2 regions of the Nonomuraea sp. NPDC000554 genome follow, and region 2 is predicted to be linked to the other one. Evidence: riboswitches for the same ligand, from Rfam matches in the RefSeq annotation. Region 2 holds a riboswitch; the other holds the start of a gene.
What was found. A riboswitch is a leader RNA that binds a small molecule or an ion and turns the genes downstream of it on or off. The one in region 2 is predicted to bind glycine.
Positions count from the first base shown of each region.

Region 1: it holds a riboswitch for glycine, as region 2 does, so the genes downstream of both, gcvT (glycine cleavage system aminomethyltransferase GcvT) here and gcvP (aminomethyl-transferring glycine dehydrogenase) in region 2, are expected to answer to the same signal.

Region 1 is NZ_JBEPDC010000001.1:253,868-261,496, forward strand. Features, by position in the region: gene ABT294_RS01370 (RNA-guided endonuclease InsQ/TnpB family protein) at 1-346, opposite strand, end outside; gene ABT294_RS01375 (3-oxoacyl-ACP reductase) at 466-1,230, shown strand; gene ABT294_RS01380 (gamma-glutamyl-gamma-aminobutyrate hydrolase family protein) at 1,243-1,932, shown strand; glycine riboswitch at 2,009-2,106, shown strand; gene gcvT (glycine cleavage system aminomethyltransferase GcvT) at 2,236-3,321, shown strand; gene gcvH (glycine cleavage system protein GcvH) at 3,318-3,707, shown strand; gene ABT294_RS01395 (L-serine ammonia-lyase) at 3,762-5,138, shown strand; gene ABT294_RS01400 (hypothetical protein) at 5,288-5,788, opposite strand; gene ABT294_RS01405 (DUF6286 domain-containing protein) at 5,788-6,387, opposite strand; gene ABT294_RS01410 (amino acid deaminase/aldolase) at 6,526-7,629, shown strand, end outside.
Region 2 is NZ_JBEPDC010000006.1:185,826-193,454, reverse strand. Features, by position in the region: gene ABT294_RS14225 (tetratricopeptide repeat protein) at 1-470, opposite strand, end outside; gene ABT294_RS14220 (hypothetical protein) at 529-1,131, opposite strand; gene gcvP (aminomethyl-transferring glycine dehydrogenase) at 1,413-4,241, opposite strand; glycine riboswitch at 4,394-4,488, opposite strand; gene ABT294_RS14210 (MerR family transcriptional regulator) at 4,512-5,132, opposite strand; gene ABT294_RS14205 (bifunctional nuclease family protein) at 5,281-5,751, opposite strand; gene ftsR (transcriptional regulator FtsR) at 5,859-6,485, opposite strand; gene ABT294_RS14195 (double zinc ribbon and FHA domain-containing protein) at 6,509-7,021, opposite strand; gene ABT294_RS14190 (sugar phosphate nucleotidyltransferase) at 7,388-7,629, opposite strand, start outside.

The DNA.
Region 1 (7,629 bases), on a different contig from region 2:
GCACATCACCGGGCTTCACCGCGACGATCCGGAACCCTTCACCCCGCCCGCGCCTGCGGAAGGCAGGCCGCCGATGCGTCCCGCCGAAGAAGTTCGCCATCGCCTGCGCGAAGTCCTTCAGCGCCTGCTGCTGCACCACGATCGGCCCAGCCCGCAGCCACGCGAACTCCGCCCGCGCCTCGGTCAGCTGCCTGCACTGCTCGGCGAAGCCAGGCGCGCTCTGACGCCCCGGCCGCCAATACGCATGCTGCTCCACAGCAAGATTCCACACATACCGGGCATGCCCGAAATGCTCCACCAGCACCTGCTCCTGGGCAGGCGTCGGCTGGAGCCGGTAGCGGGACACGCCGATCAACCTACCGACCACCACCGACAAAACCAGGAGACCACAGTGTCCGACCGTTCCGCCTCTCCTCCCCGCCATGAAGGGCGAGGCATCCAGGCTGTAGGTAAAGGGTGAAACACATGCAGCGTTTGCAGGACCGCGTCGCCGTCATCACCGGCGCGGGCAGCGGCATCGGCCTGGCCACGGCCCGCAGGTTCGCCGAGGAGGGCGCCAGGGTCGTCTGCGTGGACGTCGACGAGGAGGCGGGCAAGAAGGCCGCGGCCGAGGTCGGCGGCCTCTTCGTCCGGGCCGACGTGACCAGCGAGGACGACGTCGCCCGGATGTACCAGACGGCGTTCGACACCTACGGCAGCGTGGACATCGCGTTCAACAACGCGGGCATCTCGCCGCCCGACGACGACTCGATCCTGGAGACCGGCCTCGACGCCTGGCGGCGCGTCCAGGAGGTGAACCTGACGAGCGTGTATCTGTGCTGCAAGCACGCGATCCCGTACATGCGGCGGCAGGGCAAGGGGTCCATCATCAACACCGCCTCGTTCGTCGCGGTGATGGGCTCGGCGACCTCGCAGATCTCCTACACGGCGTCCAAGGGCGGGGTGCTGGCGATGTCGCGCGAGCTGGGCGTGCAGTTCGCCCGCGAGGGCATCAGGGTGAACGCGCTCTGCCCGGGGCCGGTGAACACGCCGCTGCTCCAGGAGCTGTTCGCCAAGGACCCGGAGCGGGCGCAGCGCCGCCTGGTGCACGTCCCGGTCGGCCGGTTCGCCGAAGCGTCCGAGATCGCCGCGGCTGTCGCCTTCCTGGCCAGCGACGACGCCTCGTTCATCACAGGCTCGGAGTTCCTGGTCGACGGCGGGATCTCCGGCGCCTACGTCACCCCGCTGTAAGGAGAAGCCGTCATGCGCCGTCCCGTCATCGGCATCACGTCCTATGTCGAGCCCGCCCGGTTCACCGTGTGGGAGCTGCCCGTCGCGTTGCTGCCGTACATGTACGTGGAGCAGGTGGTGCGGGCCGGTGGCCAGCCCGTGATCCTGCCCCCGGCAGGCGACCCGGCCTCGGTGGTACCGCGGCTCGACGGGGTGATCCTGGCGGGCGGCGGCGACATCGATCCCGCCCTCTACGGCGAGAGCCCGCACGAGCGCACCGGCTTCGTCAGAGACTTCAGGGACGAGGCGGAGTTCGCGGTCCTGTCCGCCGCGCTCGACGCGGGCCTGCCCTACCTGGGCGTCTGCCGTGGCCTCCAGATGCTGAACGTGGCGCTCGGCGGAAGCCTGCACCAGCACCTGCCTGACGTGGTCGGGCACTGCGGCCACTCCCCCGCGCCCGGCACGTTCGGCCCGCTGCCTGTCACACCGGTGCCGGGCAGCCGGGTGGCCAAGGCGCTGGGCCCGGACCCCCTGGAGGTCATGCACTACCACCACCAGGCCGTCGACAGGCTCGGCCCCGGCCTCACCGTGACCGCCACGGCCGACGACGGGACCGTCGAGGCGGTCGAGCTGGACCCGTACCCGTTCGCGGTGGCCGTCCAGTGGCACCCTGAGGCGTCTGAGGACGGCGCGCTGTTCGAGGCGCTGGTGGCGGCCTGCTGACCCCCTGGCCGGACCGCGAACTCGGACGTACGCGACAAGAGCCCCGCGACGGCACTAGGCTGGCGGACGACACCGACGAACCCGTGCGGGAGAGCGTCCTGACAGCCGGTCAGGGCCCCTGAAGGAGCAAGCCCTCCCCGCGAACCTCTCAAGGCAAAGGACCGCGCGGACGAGGTGGCTCTGGAAAGCAGGCCGGTTGGCCTCGCCGAAGGTGAAAGTCCGGCAAAACTCGGGCGAATCTCTCAGGCATCGATGACAGAGGGGGAGGATGCTGGCATCCGACTCTGCCCTGAGGTGCGACACATGTCCCGACCCACACCGCTGCGAGACGTCCACGAGAGCCTCGGCGCGACCCTGACCGACTTCGCGGGCTGGCTCATGCCCCTGCGCTACGGCAGCGAGTCCGCGGAGCACAACGCCGTACGGCAGGCGGCGGGGCTGTTCGACCTCTCGCACATGGGCGAGATCTTCGTGACGGGCCCGCAGGCGGCCGAGGCGCTCGACTACGCGCTGGTGGGGCACCTGTCGGCGCTGGCCACCGGCCGCGCCCGGTACACGATGATCGTGGACGAGCGGGGCGGGGTGCTGGACGACCTGATCGTCTACCGGCTGGGCGACGAGGAGTTCATGGTGGTGGCCAACGCCTCCAACTATGAAAAAGTCGCGAATGAGCTGATAAATCGCAGTAAGTCGTACGACGCGGTGGTTGACGACCGGTCCGAGCAGTACGCCCTGATCGCCGTGCAGGGGCCGCGCGCGCAGCAGATTCTCGCCACGCTCACCGACGCCGACCTCGACGGCCTCAAGTACTACGCGGGCCTGCCCGCCCTGGTCGACGGCCGGCAGGCGCTGATCGCCCGCACCGGCTACACCGGCGAGGACGGTTTCGAGCTGTTCGTGGCCAACCAGGACGCGGTGCCGCTCTGGCACGCCCTGACCGAGGCGGGCACGCCGCACGGCCTGCTGCCCGCGGGTCTGTCCAGCCGCGACACCCTCAGGCTCGAAGCGGGCATGCCGCTGTACGGCAACGAACTCTCCGCGAAGCTGACCCCATTCGACGCGGGGCTAGGCAGAGTGGTGAAATTCGACAAGCCGGGCGACTTCGTCGGCAGGTCGGCGCTCGAGGCGGTCAAGGACGACGCGCCGCGACGCAGGCTCGTCGGGCTGGTCGCGCGGGGCCGCCGGGTGCCCCGACACGGGTACCCGGTCACCAAGGACGGAGCCGTCGTCGGCGAGGTCACCAGCGGTGCGCCATCCCAGACCCTGGGCAAGCCCATCGCGATGGCGTACGTCGACGCCGGGGTCAACGAAGGTCTGGCCGTGGACATCCGGGGCAGCCATGAACCCGTGGACCTGATCGAGCTGCCCTTTTACAGGAGGAACAAGTGAGCAACATCCCTGACGAGCTGAGCTACACCAAGGAACACGAGTGGATTTCCGGCCTTGAGGACGCCATCACGGTGACCATCGGCATCACGGCCTTCGCCGCCGAGGCCCTCGGGGACGTGGTCTTCGTGCAGCTTCCGGAGGCCGGCTCGGTCGTCGAGGCGGGCGACTCGGTCGGCGAGGTCGAGTCCACCAAGTCCGTGAGCGAGATCTACACCCCTGTCGGCGGTGAGGTCGTCGAGGTCAACCAGGCCATCGTCGACGACCCGTCGCTCGCCAACAGCGACCCGTACGGCGAGGGCTGGATGTTCCGTGTGCGCGTCCAGGGCGACCCGGAGGACCTGCTCACCGCCGAGGAGTACACGGCGCTCACCTCAGGCGAGTCCTGACCCACCCGCCGGGGTCCTGACCTGGGCCCCGGCCTTTCTGAAGGGCGCACATCAATGGCGATCAGCGTCTTCGACCTCTTCAAGATCGGCATCGGCCCGTCGAGCTCGCACACCGGCGGCCCGATGGCCGCCGCGCACCGCTTCGCCCGCGGCCTGCGCGACGACGGTCTCCTGGAGCGGACGGCGCGCGTCGAGACGATCCTTTACGGCTCGCTCGGGCTGACCGGCAAGGGTCACGGCAGCGACAAGGCCGTTCTGCTCGGCCTGTCGGGTGACAAGCCCGAACTGGTGGACGTCGACGGCATCGACGCCCGCCTCGCCGACATGCGCGCCTCCGGCACCGTCAAGCTGTTCGGCACCCGCGAGATCCCGTTCGTGATCGGCGAGGACCTCGTCTTCGAACGCAAGATCTCGCTCCCCGAGCACCCGAACGGCATGCGGTTCACCGCGTTCTCCGACTCGGGCGAGAAGCTGCGGGAGAAGGTCTACTTCTCCGTGGGCGGCGGCTTCGTCGTCGACGAGAACGCCACGGGCGCCGACCGGATCAAACCCGACGACACCGTCCTGCCCTACCCCTTCACGACCGGGGAAGAGCTGCTCAAGCACTGCTCGAACACGGGGCTGTCCATCTCGGCGCTGATGATGCGGAACGAGCAGGCCTTCGGCCGCACCGAGGAGGAGATCCGCGCCGGGATCCTGAACCTGTGGCGGGTCATGTCCGACAGCGTCCGGCGGGGCATCGCCCAGGAAGGCGTGCTGCCTGGCGGCCTGCGCGTGAAGCGCCGCGCCAACCAGCTCCACCGCCGCCTGCAGGCCGAGTCCTCGGAGAAGGACCCGCTGCACGTGATGGACTGGGTCTCGCTGTTCGCGCTGGCCGTCAACGAGGAGAACGCCGCGGGCGGGCGCGTCGTCACGGCCCCCACGAACGGCGCGGCGGGCATCATCCCCGCCGTCCTGACGTACTACAGCCGGTTCGTCCCGCACGCCGACGACGAGGGCGTCATCCGCTTCCTGCTCACCGCCACCGCGATCGGCGTCCTGTTCAAGGAGAACGCCTCGATCTCCGGCGCCGAGGTGGGCTGCCAGGGCGAGGTCGGCTCGGCCTGCTCGATGGCCTCGGCCGGCCTCACCGAGGTCCTGGGCGGCACGCCCGAGCAGGTCGAGAACGCCGCCGAGATCGGCATCGAGCACAATCTCGGCCTGACCTGCGACCCGATCGGCGGCCTCGTCCAGATCCCGTGCATCGAGCGGAACGCGGTCGCGTCCATCAAGGCCATCACCGCGGCCCGCATCGCGCTGCGCGGCGACGGCCGCCACTTCGTCGCCCTGGACAAGGCCATCAAGACGATGCGCCAGACCGGAGCGGACATGCTGGACAAGTACAAGGAGACATCGCGAGGCGGCCTGGCCGTCAACGTGATCGAGTGCTGACCGACCTCGCAAGTGGTAGGTAGTGCTGTACCACTTGCGAGGGGGATCGTGTCCTACCACGAGGCGGTCGACGGGCGTTACGAGCGGCACGAACTGCTGGGCGACGAGGGTGCTCGGTGAAGGTCGCGTCCACCAGCCAGGGCCGAATGCTAGCGGCGGACGTGCAGGCGGACGACCGCGCCCACCTCGTCGTCGCGGATCTCGCGCCGGATGCGGCCCACGATATCCCGGTCCAGCTTGTTCACCACCGCGCCGACGTCGGCCGAGGACGGGCAGCTCAGGCCGATGCGCAGCCTGTCCGCGTCGCCCACGACCCGGACCGCCGCGTGGCTGAGCCCGTCCACGTCCTTCAGGCCGATGCAGAGCATCGCGGTGCCGGTGCCCGTGCGGGCGCCCCTGCGGCCCCAGCCGAGGCTCAGCAGCAGCCACCGGAGCGCCACCAGGGCCAGCACCGTCATCAGGAACGCCAGCAGCCACAGGGCCCAGGGGTTGTCCGCGGCCGCCGCGGCCGTGCGGTCCGGCAGCAGCCGGGCGCGTGGTGACAGGCCGGGAATCCGGTCCTTGGCCCGCAGCCAGGCGTAACCGCCCGCCAGCAGCAGGAGCGCGCCGACGACGGCCAACCCGATGCGGTTGCCCGGGTACTGCCTCATCAGATCCCCCTCCTGCGCAGCCGCACCACGACCTCGCCGCTGGCCAGCGTGCCCACACCGGCCAGCCGGTCCCCCACCGCGTTGCCCACCTGCTTGAGCATGGCCCCCGAGCTCTCCGGGCCGGTCACCACCGTGACCTCGATCGTCCGCCTGAGCAGCTTGACGCGGGCCTTCTCCACGCCCTCCACCTCCTGCGCGACCGCCCGCAGCGTGCGGCGCAGGCCGATGCGGGTGATGCCGATGACGATCCGCGCGTCGGACGTCTCGACCGGCACCAGCCGCGACCGGCCGGGGACGGCGGCGAGCAGCAACATCACCACGCCCGCGAGCGCCATGACGAGCGCCCAGAACGACACTTCCAGCCAGGACGATCTCCGGGCCGCCGCGATCGCCTCGTCCACCGGCACCCAGCCGAGCGGATTGCCGACCAGCGCCGAGACCACCTCGGCGGCCGTCAGGCCGAGCCCGGCGGTGACCGCGAAGGCCACGGCGACCCCCGCCGGAGTGCGCGCCGGGCGGAGCACGCGGTTCGCCCGGCGGCGCGGAGTCTCGTGCGCGGCGAGCACGGCACCTGGCAGTAGCTGCTGGAACGCGGTCATCACACCGTCCACAGGTACACGTGCCGGGCATCGGCTGGACCGCGCCCCCGCCGCCGGTTTGCACGATCATTACGGACGCCCCAAGAGATATGAACCCCCCTCATGTTCAACTGGGCGCCCTGCCGATACGCTGCTGGTATGGATGACCGCCAGCGCTACGACCGGGCGACGGCGACGCTCGAGGCGCCGTTCGCACTCCTCGACCTGGCCGCCGTCCGCGCCAACGCCGCCGACATGGTCCGGCGGGCGGGGGGCAAGCCGATCCGGGTGGCGAGCAAGTCGATCAGGTCACGGCCGATCCTCGAACGGATCCTGGCCATGGACGGCTTCCGCGGTGTCATGGCCTTCACCCTGCCGGAGGCGCTCTGGCTGGTGGAGCGGGGGTTCAGCGACGTCCTGGTGGCCTACCCCACGGCTGACAGGCACGCGCTCGCCGCGCTCGCGGCCGACGCCAGGGCGGCCGGTGAGATCACGGTGACCGTCGACTCGCCCGGCCACCTGGACTACCTGGAAGCGGCGATCTCCGGGGTACACCCTCGGCACGAGATCCGGATCTCCATCGACATCGACGCCGGATATGTGGCCCTTGGTGGGAAATTTCGGGCGGGGGCGCTGCGCTCACCCGTGCGCCACCCCGACCAGGCCGCCGACCTGGCCGCCGACATCGCCAAACGCCCCGGCCTCCGGCTCGTCGGGCTGATGGCGTACGAGGCCCAGATCGCGGGAGTGGGCGACACACCTCCCGGCCACCCCGCCTACGCCCGCGCCATCAGGCTCATGCAGGCCAGATCGGCCAGGGAACTCGTCCTGCGCCGCGGACGCGTCGTGAACGCCGTCCGCGAGCTCTGCGACCTGGAGTTCGTCAACGGCGGAGGCACCGGCTCCATCGAGCGGACGGTCCGCGAGAAGGCCATCACCGAGGTCGCGGCCGGCTCCGGCTTCTTCCACCCGCGGCTGTTCGACTTCTACCGCGGCTTCACCGGGCACCCGGCGGCGCTGTTCGCCCTCCCGGTCGTCCGCCGGCCCTCGCCCGGCGTCGTGACCGTCCTGGGGGGCGGCTACCTGGCGTCCGGGGCGCCCGGGCCCAGCCGCCTGCCGCAGCCGTACCTGCCCGCCGGGCTCCGCTACACCGCCGACGAGGCGGCGGGCGAGGTCCAGACCCCGCTGCTCGGCCGCCCCGCCGAGGACCTGCGCATCGGCGACCGGGTCTGGTTCAGGCACGCCAAGGCCGGCGAGCTGTGC
Region 2 (7,629 bases):
AGGTCGGCGAGCTGCTGGCGGGCGTCGACGGCGACCTCCCCATCGGACGCCTCCACGGCGGCCCGCAGCTCGCGTTCGGCCTCGTCGTAGTCCGCCGACAGCCTGGCCAGCGCGAGATGGGCCAGCGGGACGTAGGCGCGCGTGCCGAGCCCGAGCACGGCCTGCCAGGCGGCCCTGGCCTGCTCGGCCCGGCCTTCCCGTTCGAAGCCCTGCGCCAGGTGGCAGGCCGCCTGGGCGGCGAATTCGGGGTGACCGGTCGCCAGGGCGGTGCGGGCGGCGGCGCGGGCGCCTTCGACGTCGCCGCGCTCGTCGAGCACCACGGCTAAGCCGACGGCGGCCTGCGCCCTGTCGGGGCCGTCGGGGTCGGCGGCGAGGTCGGCGAGGATGGCCGCCGCCCCGTCGAGGTCACCGTCCTCCGCCAGGCGGCGGGCGGTGTCGAGGGGTGGGGTCTCCAGCTCTGAGGACGTCAAGAGAGCTCCTTAGGCGACGGACGCCCCGAGCCTAACGAGTTCTGGCGATCATGTCTGCTCACTTGACGGTGAAGGACTGGCCCGCACTCGGTTCGCCGGGTTTCGGCCCGGCGCGCAGCAGGCGCAGCGACCTGATCGCGATCACGCCGAAGGCCAGTTGGAAGGCCGCCTGTCCGAGAACGAGGTGCCCTTCGGTGCTCAACACGTAGATTCCGGACAGCACTCCGCTGCCGACCTGGACGGCGACCAGCACGACCCCGGCGGCGTCGGCGCGGGCCCACGTGACGAGCAGGATCGCCAGGATCAGCTCGTGAAGGAACAGACCGGCGCCGAATAGCCTGTGTATCCAGTGCACGGGCTCGGCCAGCGTGTAGGGCGTCAGCAGGACGCCGGTCAGTAACACGGCGAAGGAGTCTCCGGCCCGCCGCACGAACCCGGGCGAGCGCAGGTCCGGGGCGGCGGCCCGTAACGCGCGGCGGGTGAACAGCGCGGCCCCGAGGAAGCCGATCGCGTAGGGGACGATGGTCCGCCAGTGGACGCCGAAGTCGCTCATGCCGCAGTTGACCGTCAGGCAGTCCGGCATGGCGACCAGGCACGTGGTCAGCCCGCCGAACAGGCAGAGCTGGCCTTTGACGAGGTCGCCGAGCACGCCGTCGCGCATGGAGCCCTCCCGCGGTGATCCACCGCGTCCACCGTACCGACAAATGACGCGAAACGGCCCTCCCCGCAGCACGGAGAGAGCCGTGACGCGAGAAGGGCCGTGACCCACCGATGGCCGTGGCACACGAAGCACCGCGGCGCGCAGAGGGCCGCGCGCAGAGGGCCGCGTGTAGAGGGCCGCGTGTAGAGGGCCGCGTGTAGAGGGCCGCGTGTAGAGGGCCGCGTGTAGAGGGCCGCGTGTAGAGGGCCGCGGCGCCGGAAGGGCGCCGCGCGGCGGAGCCGTCAGTCCTCGTAGGCCTCCAGCGGCGGGCAGGAGCAGACCAGGTTGCGGTCGCCGAACGCCTGGTCGATGCGCCGCACCGGCACCCAGTACTTGCCGTCACGCAGCGACGGCAGCGGGTAGGCCGCCTCGGTGCGGGTGTACGGGTGCGACCACTCGTCGGCGGTGACCGAGTCGGCGGTGTGCGGGGCGTTGCTCAGCGGGTTGTCGGACCGGTCGTAGGCCCCGGACGCGACCTTCGAGATCTCGCCCCTGATCGCGATCATCGCCTCGGCGAACCGGTCGAGTTCGGCGAGGTCCTCGCTCTCGGTGGGCTCGATCATGAGCGTGCCCGCCACGGGGAACGACATGGTCGGCGCGTGGAAGCCGTAGTCGATGAGCCGCTTGGCCACGTCGTCGACGGTGACGCCGGTCTCCTTGGTGATCTGGCGCAGGTCGACGATGCACTCGTGGGCCACCAGGCCGCCGCGCCCGGTGTAGAGGACCGGGTAGTGGGGGGCGAGCCTGCGGGCCAGGTAGTTGGCCGACAGGATCGCCTGCTCGGTGGCCGCGGTGAGCCCGTCGCCGCCCATCATCCGGACGTAGGCCCACGAGATCGGCAGGATGCCCGCCGAGCCGTACGGGGCCGCCGACACGGGCCCGACCGGCGAGCCGTCGCGCAGCGGGTGGCCCGGCAGGTAGGGCGTCAGGTGGCCGCGCACCGCGACCGGGCCGACGCCGGGGCCGCCGCCACCGTGCGGGATGCAGAACGTCTTGTGCAGGTTCAGGTGCGACACGTCGGCGCCGAACTGGCCCGGCTTGGCCAGCCCGACCAGGGCGTTGAGGTTGGCCCCGTCGACGTACACCTGGCCGCCGGCGGCGTGCACCTTGGCGCAGACCTCGGTGATCGTCTCCTCGTAGACGCCGTGCGTGGACGGGTACGTCACCATGATCGCGGCCAGCGCGTCGCGGTGCTTGTCGATCTTGGCGTCGAGGTCGTCCAGGTCCACGTTGCCGTCGGAGTCGCAGGCCACGACCACGACCCGCATGCCCGCCATGACGGCGCTGGCCGCGTTCGTGCCGTGCGCCGAGGACGGGATGAGGCAGACGTCGCGGTGGGTGTCGCCGTTGGCGCGGTGGTAGGCGCGGATGGCCAGCAGCCCGGCGAACTCGCCCTGGGAGCCCGCGTTCGGCTGGATGGACACCGCGTCGTAGCCGGTGACCTCGGCCAGCCAGCCCTCCAGCGTCGCGATCAGCTCGCGGTACCCGGCGGCCTGCTCCTCGGGCGCGTACGGGTGGACGGCCGCGAACTCGGGCCAGGTGATGGGCTCCATCTCGGTGGTCGCGTTCAGCTTCATCGTGCACGAGCCGAGCGGGATCATCGACCGGTCGAGCGCGATGTCCTTGTCCTGAAGCTTGCGCAGGTAGCGCAGCATCGAGGTCTCGGAGTGGTGGTCGTGGAAGACCGGGTGGGTCAGGTAGCCGGACTCACGTGCCAGCGACGCCGGGATCACACCGGGCTCGGCGAGCTCGTGCAGCGAGACGGCGACGCCGAACGCGGCGGCGACCTGCTCCAGGTGGCCGAGGGTGGTCTTCTCGTCGCAGGAGACGGAGACGTGGTCGGCGTCGACCTGCCACAGGTTGACGCCGCGCGAGGCGGCCTCGGCCACGACCGCGGCGGCCCGGCCGGGCACGCGGGCGAGCACGGTGTCGAAGAACGCGTCGTGCACGACCTCGACGCGTCCGGCCCGCAGCACCTCGGCCAGCGTGACGGCGTGCGCGTTGACGCGGGAGGCGATGCGGCGCAGCCCCTCGGGGCCGTGGTAGGCGGCGTACATGCCGGCGATGACGGCGAGCAGCACCTGGGCGGTGCAGATGTTGCTGGTGGCCTTCTCGCGGCGGATGTGCTGCTCGCGGGTCTGCAGCGCGAGCCGGTAGGCGGGCGAGCCGTCGGTGTCGACGGAGACGCCGACCAGGCGGCCCGGCATCTGCCGCTGCAGGCCTTCGCGCACCGACATGTAGGCGGCGTGCGGGCCGCCGAAGCCGAACGGGACTCCGAACCGCTGCGAGGAGCCGATCGCGATGTCGGCGCCCAGCTCGCCCGGCGCGGCGACCAGGGTCAGGGCGAGCAGGTCGGCGGCGGCCACCACGAGCGCGCCGGACGCGTGCGCGGCGGCGGCGACCGCGCGGAAGTCGCGCAGGCGGCCCGACGCGCCGGGGTACTGCACGAGGACGCCGAAGCACTCGGGCAGCTCGCCGGTCAGGTCGCTCTCGACGAGGGTGATGCCGAGCGGCTCGGCGCGGGTGGCCAGCACGGCCTTGGTCTGCGGCAGCGCGTCGGAGTCGACGACGAACACTGCGCTCTTGGCCTTGCCCGCCCGCCTGGCCAGCGTCATCGCCTCGGCGGCGGCGGTGGCCTCGTCCAGCAGGGACGCGCCCGCGACGGGCAGGCCGGTGAGGTCGGAGACCACGGTCTGGAAGTTGAGCAGCGCCTCCAGGCGGCCCTGCGAGATCTCCGGCTGGTACGGCGTGTAGGCGGTGTACCAGCCCGGGTTCTCCAGCAGGTTGCGCCGGATGACCGCGGGGGTGATCGTGTCGTAGTAGCCGAGGCCGATCATGGAGGTGAGCACCTGGTTGCGGTCGGCCAGGGCGCGCAGCTCGGCGATCGCCTCGGTCTCGCCGATCGCGGCGGGCAGCTGGAGGCGGTCCTTGGCCCTGATGGCCTCGGGCACGGCCACCGCCACCAGATCCGCCACGGACTCGAAGCCCACGGTTTCGAGCATGCGCTGCTGCTCGGATTCCGACGGGCCGATATGCCGGGACGAGAACGGCGGTGCAGACAGGTCGGTCATGGAGGTGCCTCCCGAGGGCTTGGAGACCGGCGCCAGGGCGCGGACGAGTGCCGGATCTCCCCCTCTGTCATGGCGACCTGAGAGCTTCACCCCGAAGGGCTTGCACCGTCGGTGAGACGCGCCTGGCCGGCGCGCCTGCTTTCCAGAGTTGCCTCACCCGAGCGGTACGGGCGCCTGAGAGATTCCGGGGAGGGTTGCTCCTTCGGCGCCCCGGGCAGCAGCCCGGGGACTCTCCCGCACGGGGTCATCAGCTTTTGTCCCTAAAGGTTACTACCCAATGCGACGCGCGCGTCGCCGCTGGGCCAGCTCGTCAGTGGGATGGTCGGCCGGGACGTCGTCCGCGACCGCCGCTCTTTCCCCCGGCAGCTCCGCGAGGGAGCCCTCGACCTCGCGCCAGACCCTGCCGAGCGCGATGCCGAACACGCCCTGGCCGCCCTGGAGCAGGTCGATCACCTCGTCGGCCGAGGTGCACTCGTAGACGCTGACGCCGTCGCTCATCAGCGTGATCTGCGCGAGGTCGGCGACCCCGCGATCGCGCAGGTGCTGGACGGCGGTACGGATCTGCTGGAGCGACACTCCGGTGTCGAGCAGCCGCTTGACCACCTTGAGCACCAGGATGTCGCGGAAGCTGTAGAGCCGCTGGGAACCCGAGCCCTGCGCGGCTCTTATCGTGGGCTCCACCAAGCCGGTGCGCGCCCAGTAGTCAAGCTGCCTGTAGGTGATGCCGGCCGCCGAGCAGGCCGTGGGGCCGCGGTATCCGATGTCACCTGGCAACGTCGCGGGCCGCTCGTCGAAGAGCAGTCCCTGCTCTCCGGCACGCTGCCGCGCGCTCTCGCGCCGCACCGGATCTTCCTGGCCGGCCGTCTTTCCCTCGCCGCTGCTGACCGCCACGCGGACCTCCGGCTTTCTCTCATCCCGCGGTCTGATCTGGGGGTTCGTAAAAGGGCGACCACGGGTTTCACTTGCACCGTAGGACCGTGACCATGCTCAGTCAACGATCCGGCTCGGCGCGTCGTGAAGCGTAAATGCACTGAAATACCTACCCCGCCCTGCCGAAGTCTTCGGGAGTGATCGTGTCAAGGAACTCCCTGAACTTCTCCACCTCATCCTCTTGGTCGTCGGGGATGATGACCCCGGCCTCCTGGACGACTTCCTCGCTGGCGAAGATACGCGCTCCGGTGCGAAGCGCAAGCGCGATCGAGTCCGACGGGCGGGCGCTGACCTCCACCCCGTTGGAGAAGACCAGGTCGGCGAAGAAGATGCCGTCGCGCAGGGCGACGATGTTCACGGCGCGCAGGCCGACACCCAGGGCGCTCAGCACGTCCCTGAACAGGTCGTGCGTCAGAGGCCGCGGCGGAGGCTCCTCCGCCTGGGCCAGGGCGATGGCCGTCGCTTCGGTCATGCCGATCCAGATGGGCAGGAACCGCTCCCCGTGTGCCTCCTTGAGCAAGACGATCGGCTGATTTGTGGGCATTTCTACGCGAACACCCACGACCTCCATCTGCAACACGGGCTGCTCCGTATTCGACTGGCCGGTGACCCGGCGCAGCTATTTGCTGGTCCGCTTCTGCATTTCAACGTAACACCCGTTGGGCCCTGTACGCCCCGCCGGTCCGGTCATCGTCCCAGAACGTCGCGTACGCCGGTGCGCAGGAGGGCGGCATGGAGGTCGAGCAGCAGGTTGGACAGCTCTCTGGCCACCTCGTCGGCCTCGCCGATGGCGCCGGGGGCACGGCGCTTGAGAATGGGCGCGACCGTCTGCTCGATCAGCCCCGACTCGCGCTCGGCCGCCGCCTTGACCGCGCGCAGATGGCGGGCGTGCAGGCCGAACCGGGCCAGCGCGCCCACGCTGCGGGCGATCTTGAGTGCGTCCTCGTCGTAGCGCCTGGCCTTGGCGGCGAGCAGGCCGTAGTCCTCCAGCTCGGTGAGCGTCTCGTCGTCGAGCCCGGCGGCCTCCAGCAGTTCGGCGCGGCTCAGCCGCACCTCCTGCTTCTCCTGCACGGCGCGCGGACGGCCGAAGCTCTCGACCATCCTGTCCTTGATCACCCGCAGCGGCAGGTAGTGGTCGCGCTGCTCGGTGAGGATGAAGCGCAACTGCTCCACGTGCAGGTGGGTGAACTTGCGGTAGCCGGACGGGCTGCGCTCGGGCTCGATGAGGCCCTCGCCCTCCAAGAAACGGATCTTGGAGATGGTGACGTCGGGGAACTCGCCCTGCAGGAGCGCGAGCACCTCCCCGATGCTCATGTGCGAGCGTGCCGCCTGCGAGCTCATGCGCCTGCGGCGGTCCGCATCAGGAAGACGAGGCGGAACTTGCCGATCTGCACCTCGTCTCCGGAGTGCAGGGGCACCTCCTCGATGCGTTCCCTGTTGACGTAGGTGCCGTTGAGGCTGCCCACGTCGCGCACCGAGAACTGCCCCCCGCGGTGGCGGTAGAACTCGACGTGACGGCGCGAGACCGTGATGTCGTCGAGGAAGATGTCGCTCTCGGGGTGCCGGCCCGTGGTGGTGAGGTCCTTGTCGAGGCGGAAGCGGCTGCCCTGGTTGGGGCCCCGTGTCACGCTGAGCAACGCCGTGCCGGGCGGGAGCTGCTCCACCAGCGCCCGCTCGGCCAGGAGCATGTCGCCCGCCTCAGCCTCGTATGCCTCGATTCCCGCGATGGAGATCGTCGACGTGGTATCCCCTGAGACCTCCAGTCTGGTCAACGGTGACCCACAGCGGGAACAGAAACGGGCATCCTCGGGGTTGGCGTGCCCGCACTGCGTGCAGTAGACGCTCGGCATCGATCGGCTCGGCCTCCTACCGCGAAGACGCGGCAACGGTGCTCGGGGCGCGCCTCGCTCTTCAAGTTTGCGAATGCCGCAACTTACGCTGATCAGCGGCAAAGGTCAAGGCGGGGCGCTGGACGACAGGTTTGGACGGTGACAAAGTTACCGCCGCCCGCGCCGAAAGGTCCATGCCGCCGCGCCTCTTAACAATACGATCTTGACCCAGTCGTTCACAAACTATCTCATTTCCGATCGAATCAGGTGATCCCCAAGGGCACGCAGGGGTCCACCAGCCTCGGGGGACGCACGATCACCGATTCCACCGTCCCTCGTGTGGCACAAGTCACATGCCCCAGGTGGCGCAGGGCTCCCGTCCGGCCCTCAGGTGGTGCACTGCTCCACGACGCGTGCCCAGCGCTCGATGAGGGCGGCGGCCGTGTCGACGTCCGGCCCTTCAGCCCACAGATCGGTGACGGGCTCGGTGGCGGCGGGCAGGATGAGCACCCAGCTGCCGTCCGCCCCCTCGACGCGCACCCCGTCGGTGGTGTCGATGCGGGAGCCCTCGCCCATCGCCTCGGCCGCCTCGATGACCGAGCGCATCACCGCGCCCTTGGCCGCCCACT